Regions from separate parts of the uncultured Merdimonas sp. genome, predicted to be linked through region 4. Evidence: predicted binding sites of a transcription regulator. Region 4 holds the regulator's gene; each other region holds the start of a gene.
The links. Region 4 encodes Rex, which represses fermentation and respiration genes when NADH is low (regulators of the CRP and FNR family bind a similar motif). Its sites were predicted from a motif close to ATTGTTAANTANTTAACAAT; they were not measured.

Region 1: allE ((S)-ureidoglycine aminohydrolase) is a predicted target of Rex. The motif match lies at 1,709-1,728, and genes of this name have one in related genera.
Region 2: ABGT54_RS10950 (proline racemase family protein) is a predicted target of Rex. The motif match lies at 1,585-1,604, and genes of this name have one in related genera.
Region 3: ABGT54_RS02920 (NAD(P)-binding protein) is a predicted target of Rex. The motif match lies at 1,771-1,790, and genes of this name have one in related genera.

The regions. Positions count from the first base shown of each region.
Region 1 is NZ_CAWVHE010000018.1:195,101-198,793, reverse strand. Features, by position in the region: gene allD (ureidoglycolate dehydrogenase) at 1-763, opposite strand, end outside; gene allE ((S)-ureidoglycine aminohydrolase) at 790-1,578, opposite strand; gene ABGT54_RS12060 (alpha/beta hydrolase) at 1,795-2,643, shown strand; gene ABGT54_RS12055 (chlorohydrolase family protein) at 2,793-3,693, opposite strand, start outside.
Region 2 is NZ_CAWVHE010000017.1:6,392-10,084, forward strand. Features, by position in the region: gene ABGT54_RS10940 (proline reductase-associated electron transfer protein PrdC) at 1-1,204, opposite strand, end outside; tRNA gene ABGT54_RS10945 (tRNA-Sec) at 1,342-1,439, opposite strand; gene ABGT54_RS10950 (proline racemase family protein) at 1,737-2,771, shown strand; gene ABGT54_RS10955 (TetR/AcrR family transcriptional regulator) at 2,882-3,469, shown strand; gene ABGT54_RS10960 (LytTR family DNA-binding domain-containing protein) at 3,520-3,693, opposite strand, start outside.
Region 3 is NZ_CAWVHE010000003.1:432,480-436,172, forward strand. Features, by position in the region: gene ABGT54_RS02910 (sugar O-acetyltransferase) at 1-443, shown strand, start outside; gene ABGT54_RS02915 (phosphopentomutase) at 469-1,668, shown strand; gene ABGT54_RS02920 (NAD(P)-binding protein) at 1,816-3,648, shown strand; gene ABGT54_RS02925 ([FeFe] hydrogenase, group A) at 3,642-3,693, shown strand, end outside.
Region 4 is NZ_CAWVHE010000013.1:49,625-53,317, forward strand. Features, by position in the region: gene ABGT54_RS07245 (ABC-F family ATP-binding cassette domain-containing protein) at 1-1,199, opposite strand, end outside; gene ABGT54_RS07250 (redox-sensing transcriptional repressor Rex) at 1,329-1,970, shown strand; gene ABGT54_RS07255 (NAD(P)H-hydrate dehydratase) at 2,148-3,668, shown strand; gene alr (alanine racemase) at 3,665-3,693, shown strand, end outside.

The sequences.
Region 1 (3,693 bases), on a different contig from region 4:
GGTCATGATACATGGAGCTTACGTGTTTTCCAAACGGTACGCCAAGAAGGATACCGGAGAATACGTCTACCATCATCATCAGGCCGTATCCCTTTGCTCCCGCGATCGGAAGCAGCGCATTTACATGGTTGGGGTCTGTGACCGGATTGCCCTTCTCATCTACTGCCCAGCTGTCCGGGATGCTCTCATGTCTGGAACGCTTGTCCAGGATCTTGCCCCATGCCTGTACCGTGGTAGCCATGTCAAAGACAACGGTTCTGTCGTCTGCTGTCGGCGCCGCAAAGGAAATGGGGTTGGTTCCGTAGTAGGGTTCTGTTCCGCCTACCGGAACTGCCATCGGGTCAGACTGGCAGAAGGAGATTGCAAGAAGTCCCTGCTCTGCTGCCATCTCTGTATAATATCCGATGGATCCGCTGTGGGACATATTTTTCATACCCACAACAGCGATCCCGTTCTTCTTTGCCATCTCGATGGCTTTGTCCATGCCGTATTTTGCAACCGCATATCCGCACCCGTTGTCTCCTTCGAACACGCCGGAGCAGGGGCCGGTCTCTTCCCATTCAAATTTCGGATCTGCAGTGATACCGCCTTTTGCGATACGCTCTGCATAGTATTCTACGCGGACCGCGCCGTGAGAGTGGTATCCTCTCTCGTCAGACCAGGTCATAACTTCTGCCGCGATGTCTGCGTGATCCTCATTCAGACCAGCTTTCATCAGCTTATTTTTCATCAAATTCTTTAACTCGTCATGTGAAAGCTTCATTTCAAATTTCCACCCTTTACTCTTTTTTATAACTGAACGTCTCTGTTGCAGTCTTTGGAATAAATATAAGCAAAATCTTCTTCACGTCCTATTGCGTAGCAGGCCTGCGGAACATATGCATCCAGGAATACATAGTCGCCTTTCTTCACCGGAACCCACTCGTCATCCAGTCTGTACATACCTTTACCGGACAGGAAGTACATGCCGTGCTCCTGGATGTGTGTCTCAATATATCCGTGGGAAGCGCCCAGTTTGAACTTCAGGATGTGCATGTTCATGTCAAATCCGAAATCGCCTGCTGCCGGCAGAAGGTCTTTGATATGGCAGTTGTTCATTCCTTCGTACTCTACCCACTCCATATCGTTGACATTGTTCACTACTGTGTGTGCACTATAGCCCTCGATACGGTCGTATCTTCTCTTGTAAACATACAGTTTTGCGTCTGCTCCGCTCTTGTTCTCAAATGTGATCGCATTGCTCTCAGGCGAGAAGATGTATCCGCCCTCTGTAAGCGTTGCTTCCTGATCATCATTTTTAACGGTAACTTCACCGGAAATCACATACAGGAAGGACTCGATCCCTTCTCCGCCGATGCCGGTGTTCTTGCCGCCTGCTTTTGCAGTTACCAGATAATCTGCGAAAGTTGCTCCCATGGAAGGAGATCCAAGGATCGTTACGTCGCAGTTCTCATATCCCGGTACCGCGTTCTTTACCAGTCCGTCTGGCTCAAGGAGAACATAGTTCTCTTTCTTCACAACAGAACGTGTCATCAAAAGTTCATCACGATAGCCTACCTGATTGTTTAAATAACTCATACTAAAATCTCTCCTTTTCTTATGGCTGGTCGACCATTTACTCTATTATTCATTATGACAATGAAACTGCTTTTTTTCAATTAATATTTTAGACAAAACATAGAAAATATTTTTATCCACTTTCACCCCTGATGTTAATTTTTTCACATCACACCTTTCCGTTTGTCTATGTTATAATAGATTTTGTGTATAGTATATATTTCGGGAGGTAATCAGATGTTTGAGCAAAAAACCATACCCATCGCAGACGCATCCTATGATAAATCAGCTATTATCTATTATGACCAAAAAATCACCCCAAAAGCATGTATCCTGTATTTCCATGGAGGGGGACTTTTATACGGTCACAAAGAGGACCTGCCGGAAGGGCATCTTATAAAACTGACCGAGGCGGGATATGTTATCGTTGCCTATGATTATCCCCTGGCCCCGACCGCAAAACTTCCCATGATCCTGGATGATGTGCGGGATTCTATCCATCACTATATTGACCACGCCGAAGACTACTGTGGGCAGAAGCTTCCCTACTTTCTCTGGGGACGTTCCGCCGGCGCTTACCTGTGCCTGATCGCAGCCGCCTACGGCTACTTTGAGACGCCGCCCGCGGGGATCCTGTCTTATTATGGTTACGGCTTCCTCTGCGACCACTGGTTCCAGACTCCCAGCGCCTATTATAAGACCCTGCCCCCGGTGGACGCTTCCTGTCTTGGCCGCCTGCCCTCCGGCTACGAGACAAACGGCGATCTTAACACCCACTACAGCATCTACGTCTACGCAAGGCAGACCGGCAAATGGTTCTCCCTTCTCTACGAAGGACGGGAAAAATACTTCTATCTGGACTACACCCTGCGGACCTGCCAGAGCCTGCCATGTCCACTGTTCGCTGCCCATGCCACCAACGATACCGACGTCCCCTTTGATGAATTCCGGGAACTGATCACCCGTTACAATCCCAGGACCTTTATCGCAGCCTGCAATGTCCATGACTTCGACCGGGAAGCAGACAACCAGTTCACCCCCAGGCTTCTGGACGCCACCGTTGATTTCCTGGACAAACACCTGTAACCCTTCCGGGTGCAGGGAACTGATAGCACGGCGCTCCATAAGTCCGGCAAAAAACGGCTGTTTCAGAATCTCTTACATCTGAAACAGCCGTTTTTTCAGGAATCTCCGTGTCTTTTGGTTCCCTTTCTGCTTAATACAAGCCTCTGCTTTTATTCTACTCTATAGGACGGCCGGAAGATTTCCTCTTCAGGCAGGTGCTGGTAATCTCTTTCCATATATCCATATTTCATCTTGTCATAATAAGCCTGTCCCTTTGCTTTTAATTCCGCAAGGTCGACTCCTTCCAGCTTCCGGTCCTTCATGACGGTCCGTCCGTTAATGACAGACATTTTCACATCGGTTCCATTGCCGCACATGAAAATAGTCCGTATCGGGTCGTCCACTGCGCCCATATGGAACGCATCCAGATCCACCACGATCATATCTGCTTTTGCGCCTTTGCACAGGCGTCCCAGATCCGGTCTTCCAAGCATCTTCGCCCCGCCTAAGGTAACCGCACGGTAAATATCTGCGTATGTAGATCCTTCTGCCGTTCCTTCCTGCATCCTGGAGTACATACTGGCAGTACGGATCACACCGAAAAAGTCGGGCGGGAAGGTGTCTGTTCCGATCGCTACGTTTACATTTCTCTGACAATAACGGCGGAACGTGTTCAGATGACGTCCGGTTCTTCCGATAATGATCGGGCAGTGGATCACAGTTGTTCCGTGTTTCGCCAGTATAGCGAGATCGTCTCCCTCATCCTGCACCCACTTGGTCCCCTTCAGCATAAAGGCATGCGGAATCCCTACGTCTGCGCCCAGAAATCCGATGCTCTCCAGGTATTCTACCGGTGATTTTCCTGTTCTCTCTTTGATATAATCATACTCAAATGGATTCTGCGCCGCATGAAGCTTTAACGGAACCCCAAGCTCTGTTGCATACTTGCGCGTATGGATCAGATTTTCTTCTGTCTGCATCTCTATTCGTTCCGGTTTCAGACAGCCTCGGATCAGTCCATCGTAAGCTCCGTCATATTTCTTCACAAATTTTACCGCACGTTCCAGTCCT
Region 2 (3,693 bases), on a different contig from region 4:
GGTTGTTCTTTACCTGTCCCGGACAGTTTCCAGGACGCAGGCACTTGAGCGGTGCGCCCGGCTTGCTCTCGATCGCCTGTTTACATCTGCATACAGATACGACCTTGCCGTTCATCTTCTCTGCGATCTCGCGCATACGGTCTTCGCTTCCGCCGCATGCACAGACTAAGAGTCCTACGTTTGCGCCGTGAAGATCCGGGAACTCTACGCTCACCAGGATACCGCCTGTCGTCTTGGTGATCGGCTCTTCTACTGTAGTGGACTTGCCTGTAAAGGCTCCGCCCATTACGATCTCGCCGTATTTTCCATCAATGCCGCCGGCCTTTTCAATCAGTTCGCCGACGCTTACGCCTACCGGCACGTCCATGAATACATGTGCTGCATTTCCGCCGTTTAATTTTCCGCGTACTGTCAGGTTCTTGGTGATGCAGGGCTTCTTCTCATCGATCGCCTCTGCTACCTTGGCTGCGGTCTCCAGATTCACAACTACAGATCTTGCTGCAGAAGGAAGCTGTGTCGGCAGAAGGTTGACACCCAGACATTCTCTTACTACCGCACGCTCCTCGCCCATCGGGTAGATGTCTGCCAGGAAGTGCATGGAGATGTCTGCCTCGTCTTTCAGCGCTGCCTCCAGATGCTTGATCGCGTCGTGATGTTTCTTCTTAATAGCAAAGATCGCTTTGTCTGCATGAGTCATCTCCATACAGTATTTCACGCCGCGGATTACTTTATCCGTCTGCTCAACCAGCTGCTTGATGTTATGCTCCAGTCCCGGCTCGCACTCAGCTGCATTTACCAGGATATAGCTGTGCTCCAGTTTGAAATCAGCCGGCAGTTCCGGGTTAATCTCCGGATCCAGCTCTGCAAGCGGTGTCTCCGCAAGGTTGATGTTAAGCTTTACACCGGTGGGGAATCCTGCTCCGCCCATGCCGACGATACCTGCAGCCTTCACCATGTCCAGCTTGCTGGCATCTTCCGGAACATCGATCGGAACAAATTCATCCGGCTGCTCTGCAGCAGGCTCAATGATGATCCTGTCGTCGGTGATCTCTGTGACCTTGCCATAGACACTGGAGAAAATATTTGCTCCAAGTCCTGTGGGGGTCGCGATGAGTGTACCTTTTTTTACGTCCGCCCCAACCTCAACACAGGGTGCACATGGCGCACCAACGTGCTGACGCAATAAAATTTGTACATTTCCCATGACACATATCTCCTTTTTCTTTTTTATAAGTAAAAACGAAACTTCACAGTCTCCTTACTTATTCCACAACATCTTGTTTTATAAAAATTATCTATAGGAACATCTTGCTATTTTTTTAACAGCAAAAAGGTCTTTTCTGGCGAGGGCATGTGGGAATCGAACCCACCCGGGACGCTCTTAACGCCCCACACTAGTTTTGAAGACTAGGAGGCACACCAGTCACCCATCTACCCCCATCTATGCCCAAATACCATAACACAAATTCTCGCAGATTTCAACACTTTTGTTCATTTTTATAATAGCAAAAAAGCATTGACTTTTCAACCTCTTTCCCCCATAATAAAACTAAAGAACTGAACGCGGTACTAGAACGCAGTCTATTTGTTAAAAAACTATCGTTCTGGCCCTTTAAAATCCACAAAGGAAAAAGACACAAGAAAAACCAGGGGAGGTTTTTTACGTGTTTTTATAAAACCTTATAGTTTTTTTCTATAAGTAACTTCATGAAAAATATTTAAGGAGGGACATTATTATGAAGTTAGAAGCAAAGGTTAATTTTGACCGCTTTGAGGCAGCTCTTCAGGTTGTTGACGCACATACTGAAGGCGAGTTCTGCCGTATGGTCATCGGAGGTTTCCCGGAGCCAGAAGGAAGCACCATGATCGAGAAGAAAAAATGGATGGAGAAAAACTACGACAATGTTCGTACCGCTCTGATGTTTGAGCCAAGAGGACATCACGATATGTTCGGCGCTTTTCTCTGCGAGCCTGTTAATAAGGAAGCAGACTTCGGCGTAATGTTCATGGACACAGGCGGATACCTGAACATGTGCGGACACTGCACCATCGGCGCTGTTACCGTTGCGATCGAGGCTGGTCTGGTAGAGTCTCATGAAGGAGAGAACGAAGTAGTTCTTGACGCTCCTGCAGGACTGATCCGCACCAAGGCTATCGTAAAAGACGGCAAGGTTGAAAGCGTAACTCTTACCAATGTACCGGCATTCGTATACAAAGAGAACCAGAGCGTGACCATCGACGGAAAAGAGATCAAATTCACCATTTCCTTCGGCGGAAGCTTCTTCGCACTGGTAGACACCACACAGCTTGACATCGGCGAGATCAACGCCAAGAGTGTTCCGGCTTACCAGAAACTTGGTATGCAGATCCTGGACGCTATCAGCAAAGAGATCCCGGTAAAACATCCGCTGCTTGACATTGACAGCGTAGACCTTGTTGAGTTCTACGGACCGACTCCGAACCCGGACAAGGCAGATCTTAGAAACGTAGTTATCTTCGGCGACGCTATGGCTGACCGTTCTCCGTGCGGAACCGGTACCAGCGCAAAACTTGCTACCCTGCATCACTGGGGAGAGATCAAAGTTGGCGAAGAGTTCCGTTATGAGAGCTTTATGGGAAGCATCTTCAAAGGTGTGATCAAAGAGACCACAAAGGTTGCTGACTATGACGCAGTAATCCCGATGATCACAGGAAGCGCTTACCTGACAGGTGTTGCTACCTACCTGATCGATCCGACCGATCCGTTGAAATATGGTTTCCAGGTAGGCTAATCTTCTGATCAGCACACAGACTTGTATAAAACAGCTTAGAAACAGGAGCGGATCAGGACTACTGATCCGCCCCTGCTTTTTATTTTTATCCGAAAGAGGTGACGACCGGGATGCCGAGAAAAAGAATCTCTACCAAGAGTAGGATCGTAAAGGCTGCATGGAATCTTTTCTACAAAAAAGGATACGAACAGACAACCGTGGAAGATATCATCAATGCATCCAGGACCTCCAAGGGAACCTTTTACCACTATTTTAAAGGAAAAGAATCCCTGCTGAACTCGTTGTCCTACTTGTTTGACGAAAAGTACGAGGAGCTCTCCGCTTCTATTGATCCGGATATGTCCGCCTATGATAAGCTTCTCCACCTGAATCACGAGTTGTTTTACATGATCGAAACCAGTGTGGACATCAGCCTTCTGGCATTTCTCTATTCTTCCCAGCTGGTGACAAAGGACAAAAAATCGCTGGCCGACAGCAAGCGTTTTTATTTCAAATGGATCACCGAGATCCTGGAAGACGGCTTAAAAAGCGGTGAGTTTAAAAACACCAGTACTGCGAAAGAACTGATGAAGATCTACGCCATGTATGAGCGGGCCATCCTCTATGACTGGGCGCTGTACCGGGGAAAATATTCCCTCTGCGAATATAGCGACAGGCTTTTGCCTCATGTCCTCGATACCTTTGTAAACGGCATATAAAAACGCTGTATCCCGAAAAGCCGGCATACAGCGTTTTCTATTTTATTCACTTACCAGCCCATCCGGCTTCTCAGTATCTTCGTCTTTTCTCGTCCGACAGGGATGACCGTCCCTTCATAGCCTTCCATTTTCAGTCCCAGACTGTTATTTCCCCAGGGAAATACTTCCTTGACTTTTTCCAGATTGATCAGATAGCTTTTATGGCAGCGGAAAAAGGAGACATT
Region 3 (3,693 bases), on a different contig from region 4:
CAGAGATTGGAGAGGGCGTTTACCTGGAGCCGCCGCTACGGGCAAACTGGGCAGGACGTCATGTTCATCTTGGGAAAAACATATATGCCAATTTCAATCTGACGCTGGTGGATGACGGAGAAATCTATATTGGAGACTATACGATGATCGGCCCCAATGTGACGATCGCCACAGCGGGACATCCCGTTTTACCGGAACTTCGGGAAGAGGCATATCAGTTTAATATACCGGTACATATCGGAAGAAATGTATGGATCGGCGCCGGAGTGATTATCCTTCCGGGCGTGACGGTGGGCGATAACACAGTGATCGGAGCCGGAAGCGTCGTGACAAAAGACGTTTCGTCAGATGTAGTGGCAGTGGGAAATCCCTGCAGGGTATTAAGACCCATCGGTGAAAAAGACAGGAATTACTATTATAAAGATCAGAAGATTGATCTGTAAGGATGAAAAAAGGAGATGTTCGCCAATGGCAAAACGTGTATTTTTGATCGTGCTGGACAGTGTAGGGGCAGGGGCTGCGCCGGATGCTGACAGATTCGGTGACAGCGGATGCGATACACTGGGCACCTGTGTCAGAAGCGGGAAACTGCAAGTCCCCACACTGGCTGAACTCGGCCTTTACCAGATAGAGGGGACTTCTTTTCAAAAACCGAAGGAAGAAAGTATCGGATGTTATATGAAACTTCAGGAACAATCGGCCGGAAAAGACACCACGGTGGGACACTGGGAGATTGCAGGCGTAATCTCTCCAAAGCCGCTGCCTGTTTATCCGGATGGATTTCCAGAGGAGGTCATCCGGGAGTTTGAAAAAGAGACCGGCAGGGGAGTGCTTTGCAACCGCCCTTATTCCGGTACGGAAGTCATCCGCGATTATGGAAGGGAACATCTTAAGACCGGGAAGCTGATCGTGTATACATCAGCGGACAGTGTTTTTCAGATCGCGGCTCATGAAGAAAAGGTTCCCCTGGAAGAACTTTATGCGGACTGCCGGATCGCCAGAAAGATCCTGACAGGAGATCATGGCGTGGGGCGGGTGATCGCCAGACCTTTTGTGGGAGAATATCCTGATTTTACGCGGACAGTAAACCGCCATGATTTTTCCGTGGAGCCTCCGAAGGAAACGATTCTGGATGCACTGAAACAGGCAGGAAAGTCTGTGATCGGCGTAGGGAAGATCTATGACATTTTTGCCGGACGCGGGATCACGGAGACATTTCCCAATAAAGGAAATACCCGGAATATGGAGCAGACGCTGGAACTGATGGACAAAGAGTTTGAAGGCCTTTGCTTTGTAAATCTTGTGGATTTTGATATGATCTACGGGCACCGCAACGACATTGACGGATATGTGAAGGCGTTGAACGAGGTGGATCCGAAGATCCGGCAGCTGATGGGAAAGATGCGCCGGGAAGATGTGCTGATCCTTACGGCGGATCATGGGTGCGATCCCGGATTTCCGGGAACAGATCATACCAGGGAATATGTACCCTGCCTGTGTTTCGGAGAACATTTGAAAAAGGGTCTGGATCTGGGGATCCGTTCTGGCTTTTCTGACATTGCTGCCACTATTGCAGACATTTTTGACATAGATTTTCAGGGGGATGGCAAAAGCTTTTGGTCAGATATTACAGAAAATGTTGACGATTCCTACAGGTATCTGTTATAATTTCCTAAGAACAATGAAAACAGACCGGGTATTTTTATCAATTATGTGATTAATACAGGGCGTAGGCTTTTTAAGGCCTGCGTCCTGTGTTGGTTAGAGAGGTTTGTCAATGATTTGTCATAAGAGAATGAAAAGGAGTGAAAGCGTATGAGCAGATTGGAAATCGATTTGCCGAAAAGAGCGGAAGTCGTGATGGAAGGTCTCTATAAGGATCTGGAACGAAGAATCGAATCCAGCCCTCCGGGGTTATGTCCAGTGGATATGGCCCGTGCGTTCCTGGAGCTCTGCCATGCCCAGACCTGTGGGAAATGCGTACCCTGCAGGATTGGTCTTGGCCAGCTGAATCAGTTTATCAAGGATGTGCTGGATGGAAATGCTACTATGGAAACCCTGGATGTGATGGAGCAGACAGCAAAGTCCATTATGGAATCCGCAGACTGCGCCATTGGTTATGAGGCTGCAAGGATGGTATATAAAGGACTGATCGGTTATCGGGATGATTATGTAGAGCATATTCAGAATGGCCGCTGTACCTGTGCTTACAGCCAGCCGGTACCCTGCGTGTCTTTATGTCCGGCACATGTGGATATTCCGGGATATGTGGCGCTGGTGGGCGCAGGCAGATATGCAGATGCGATCCGTCTGATCCGCAAGGACAATCCGTTCCCCACTACCTGCGGCTTTATCTGCGAGCATCCCTGTGAAGCAAGGTGCCGCCGGAATATGGTGGACGATTCTGTGAATATCCGCGGCTTGAAGCGGATGGCGGCAGATTATGCAGGCGAGGTGGATCCGCCGGCATGCGCGCCGTCTACAGGTAAGAAGATCGCAGTGCTCGGCGGAGGACCGGGAGGACTTAGCGCGGCGTATTATCTGCAGCTGATGGGGCATCAGACTACGGTATATGAGATGCTTCCGGAACTGGGCGGAATGTTAAGATATGGTATTCCGAACTACCGGCTGCCCAAGGATCGTCTGGATGATGACATCAACGCGATCCTGAAGACAGGCGTGGAAGTAAAATACGGATTAAAGATCGGACAGGATATTTCGATCCAGGAACTGAGAGATCAGTATGACGCGGTACTGATCACCATCGGAGCCAGCACGGATAAAAAGCTGGGGCTGGAAGGGGAAGATGCGGACGGCATCCTTTCTGCGGTACAGTTCCTGCGTAATGTAGGAAAGAAACAGATCATGGATCTTTCCGGTAAGCATGTGGCAGTTATCGGAGGCGGAAACGTTTCCATGGATGCGGTACGTACGGCTAAGAGACTGGGTGCGGAGAAAGTTAGCATCGTATACCGCAGAAGAGTGGCGGATATGACGGCCCTGCCTGCGGAGATCGAAGGTGCGGTGGCAGAAGGTATTGAACTTCAGACACTGAAGGCCCCGGCATCCCTGGATGTAGATGAGAATCATCACATCAGAGGTATTTATGTGACGCCGCAGATGGTCAGCGCCATCAAGGATGGTCGGGCGAGCATCCGGCCCACCGGAGAAAAGGATATTTACATACCATGCGACGTACTGATCGTGGCGATCGGGCAGAATATTGAGACCAAACACTTTGAAGAGGCCGGCATCCCGGTAGCCCGCGGCAAGATCGTAACCCAGAGCTCAGGCACCTTTGAGAACATGCCGGGTGTATTTGCAGGCGGCGACTGTGCCAGCGGACCGGCGTCCGTGATCAAGGCGATCGCGGCAGCCAAGGTTGTGGCGGCAAATATTGATGAATACCTGGGATATCATCACCAGATTTCCTGTGATGTGGAGATCCCGGAGGCAAGTCTTCATGATCGCACACCTTGCGGAAGAGTGAACCTTACTGAGCGCGAAGCCTGTGAAAGAGTCTGTGATTTCGATGGTGTGGAAAACTGCATGACAGAAAAAGAAGCAAAGCAGGAGGCGTCCAGATGTCTGCGCTGTGATCACTTTGGATTCGGAATATTTAAAGGAGGCAGAGAAACATTATGGTAAATCTTACAATAGATGGAAAGCAAATATCTGTAGAAGAAAACACCA
Region 4 (3,693 bases):
TGGTGTTCCTGATCGTAATACCCGATATGCACATTAGCGCCAAGGGAAAAGGATCCGCTGTCTGCAGGAAGCACCTGATTTATAATCTTAAGAAGCGTCGTTTTTCCGGTGCCATTGTCGCCGATAACAGCCACATGCTCCCCACGGTGGATCTGAAAACTGACATCTGTAAAAAGTGTCTGTTCAGGAAAAGACTTACTTAGGTGCTCTACAGAAAGAACATCATTTCCGCTGACTACCGCAGGTTCCAGGCTTAAGTGCATCTTAAGATCTGTCTCTGCCGGTTTTTCAACCCTTTCTATCTTGTCCAGCATTTTCACCCGGCTTTCCGCCCGACGAATCGATTTTTCCCGGTTAAAGGAACGAAGCTTTTCGATAACAGCCTCCTGATGACGGATTTCCTGCTGCTGATTCAGATATTCTTTTAATCTCGCTTCCCGCATCTGTTGCTTTTTCACAGCGTAATCACTGTAATTACCAAGATAGGTGGCAAGAGTTCCCTGCTCGATCTCGATCACCTTTGTGACTACGCGGTTCAGAAAATAACGGTCATGAGAAACGATCAGGACCGCGCCGTGATAATTCAGAAGATAAGTTTCCAGCCAGGCGATAGAAGAAAGATCCAGATGGTTGGTAGGCTCGTCCAGAAGCAGGATATCCGGGTTCGTAAGAAGCAGTTTCCCCAGGGAAACACGGGTTTTCTGACCGCCGGACAGGGTATCTACCGTTTTTCCAAATTCCTCTTCTGCAAAACCGAGTCCTTTCAGAACACCTGCAATCTCACTTTCACAGGCATATCCGTTTTGTCTTTCAAACTCGGAAGTAAGGCGGTTATAAGCTTCCAGTGTGGAAGAAAGCGCTTCGCCCGTGAGAGTATCCAGCGTTTGTTCGATGCTGCGGATCTTTTGTTCCATTGCAATAATATCTGCTTTGGCAAGCTTTACTTCTTCGTATATGGTATTTCCACTCTGCATTTCCTGGTGCTGCGCCAGGTATCCTAAAGTTTTTCCTTTTGTCAGGATCACTTCGCCGCCGTCGGAAGGAAGTTCCCCCACGATCATTTTCAGAAGCGTTGATTTTCCGGCGCCATTAGGACCGATCAGGGCGGCCTTTTCATGATCTTCCATGTGGAATGAGCCGTCCTTTACTATGACGTGATCCCCGAATGATTTATTGATTTTATGACATGCTAATATCATAATTTCCTCCTTATTATATCCGTTTCCATTATAACGAAAAAAAGACAAAATACAACTAAAAGTTTGACTTTGCAAATACAATTCTATATAATAATTTGTGAGATTAAACAACATGGAAGGTGAAGGCAAGTGGAAGACAGAGGGATTTCTCGGGCAGTGATCAGACGGCTGCCAAGATATTATAGATATTTGGGAGAACTTTTGGAAAACGGAGTAGAGCGCATATCATCCGGCGATCTTAGCAAGCGCATGAAGGTGACCGCATCCCAGATCCGGCAGGATCTTAACAATTTCGGCGGCTTTGGTCAACAGGGATATGGCTATAATGTAAAGTATCTGTATACCGAGATTGGAAAGATCCTGGGCCTGGAGGAAGATCACAATATCATCATCATCGGAGCAGGAAATCTGGGACAGGCTCTTGCGAATTATACTGCTTTTGAAAAGCGGGGATTTATCCTGAAGGGAATCTTTGATGTGAATCCCAGGCTCGAAGGCGTGTCGATCCGTGGAGTCCCGGTACGCATGATGGACGAACTGAAGTCCTTTATCCAGAATAACGAAGTGGAGATCGGAGTTCTTACGATCCCGAAAGAAAAAGCGATTGAGGTAGCCAACCTCCTGGTAGACAACGGCGTACGCGCGATCTGGAATTTCGCACATACAGACTTGAATCTGCCGGACAATGTCATTGTAGAGAATGTACATCTGTCCGAAAGCCTGATGCAGTTATCTTATAACATCAGCAGATATAAAGAAGAACACAAATAGTCAAAAAAGAAGCGTGTAACAGCCGCCATATTTTTATGGTCCGCTTTTACACGCTCTTATTTGTATCCGTTAATCATGAACAGAGACCGGGGACAAAGTCCGGATTCTCTGTCTGTTGCGGAAGCGGAACAAACAAAGCCGGTAAAGCATATACAATCAACAGGAGGGAACGCGGCGATGGATTATCTCTTAACCGGAACACAAATGCAGCAGGCGGATCGTTTTACGATCGAACATACAGATGTGACCGCGCTGGAACTGATGGAACGGGCGGCACAGTCCTGTATACAGGTTATGGAAGAAGAGCGTATTTCTCTGGATGCGCCCTGTATTGTCTGCGGATCCGGAAATAACGGCGGAGACGGTTTCGCCATTGCGAGACTGCTGGCTGAAAAAGGATATTCCCCAACGGTCTGCATGGTGGGAAATCGAAAGCATTGCACCCGGGAAACCGAATTTCAGATGGCGGCTCTTGATCAGACCGGGATCCCGGTCAGAGATGGGTATGTTCCGGGTAATTACAGCACCGTCATTGACGCCGTCTTCGGCGTGGGGCTGAACCGGGAGATTCAGGGGGATTGCCGGGAAGTTCTCCGCCAGATGAACGAATCTTCCGGCCTGAAGGTTGCCATCGATATTCCTTCCGGGATATCCGCAGATACCGGTATGGTAATGGGGATTGCTTTTTTGGCGGACATTACCATAACATTTCAGAAAAGGAAAACCGGGCTCTTCCTTTCTCCCGGCCGTTCTTATACAGGCAAGATATTTGTAACAGATATCGGGATCTCCACCAGTCAGCTGTGTGCGGACGGGATTTTCCTCCCGGATCTTTGCGACTATCAGAAAATGCTGCCTGCCCGTCCGGAAGATGCCAACAAAGGGGATTTTGGGAAACTTCTGGTCATTGCAGGAAGCAGGGGAATGTCCGGGGCCGCGTATCTGAATGCCATGGCCGCGTATTTAAGCGGCGCCGGTCTGATCAAGATCTATACAGCCGAAGAAAACCGGCAGATCCTTCAATCCGCAGTGCCGGAGGCGATCCTTTGTACTTATCGCGAATTTGACCGGCAGGATCTGACGGAGCTGTTACAATGGGCAGATACAGTCTGTATCGGGTCCGGGCTTGGAACCTCTATGACTTCTCTGGAACTTCTAAGGACCACGCTGGAATCCGGAAAAGGGCCTTTTGTGATTGATGCAGACGGGCTGAATCTGTTATCCGCACATCCGGAGTCTTTTCGCTGTCTATCCGGAAAAACCGCAGTGCTGACTCCTCACATGAAGGAAATGTCCAGGCTGCTTAATACAACGGTGGAAGACTTAAAGGAACACCGGATCTCTCTTTTAAAATCGTTCGTAAAAGAGCATGCAGTGGTCTGCGTTCTGAAAGATGCGCGGACACTGACCGGCGTCCCTGATCAGGGGCTGTTTTTCAACAGGAGCGGTAATTGCGCCATGGCAAAAGCAGGAGCAGGAGATGTGCTTGCCGGCATCATCGCAGGGCTTATGGCTCAGCATCAGACACCTGGGAACGCCGCCTGTCTTGGCGTATATCTCCACGGAAGGTCCGGAGATCTGGCCAGAGAAGCAAAAGGCGTTTACAGTGTTCTGGCAAGAGATCTGCTGGAGTATATCAGTTTCGCATTCATGGAAATCAGCGGGGAAAAACCACAGGAAAGGAAGGAATGGTTATGAACAAATACACAAGAGTCTGTGCCAG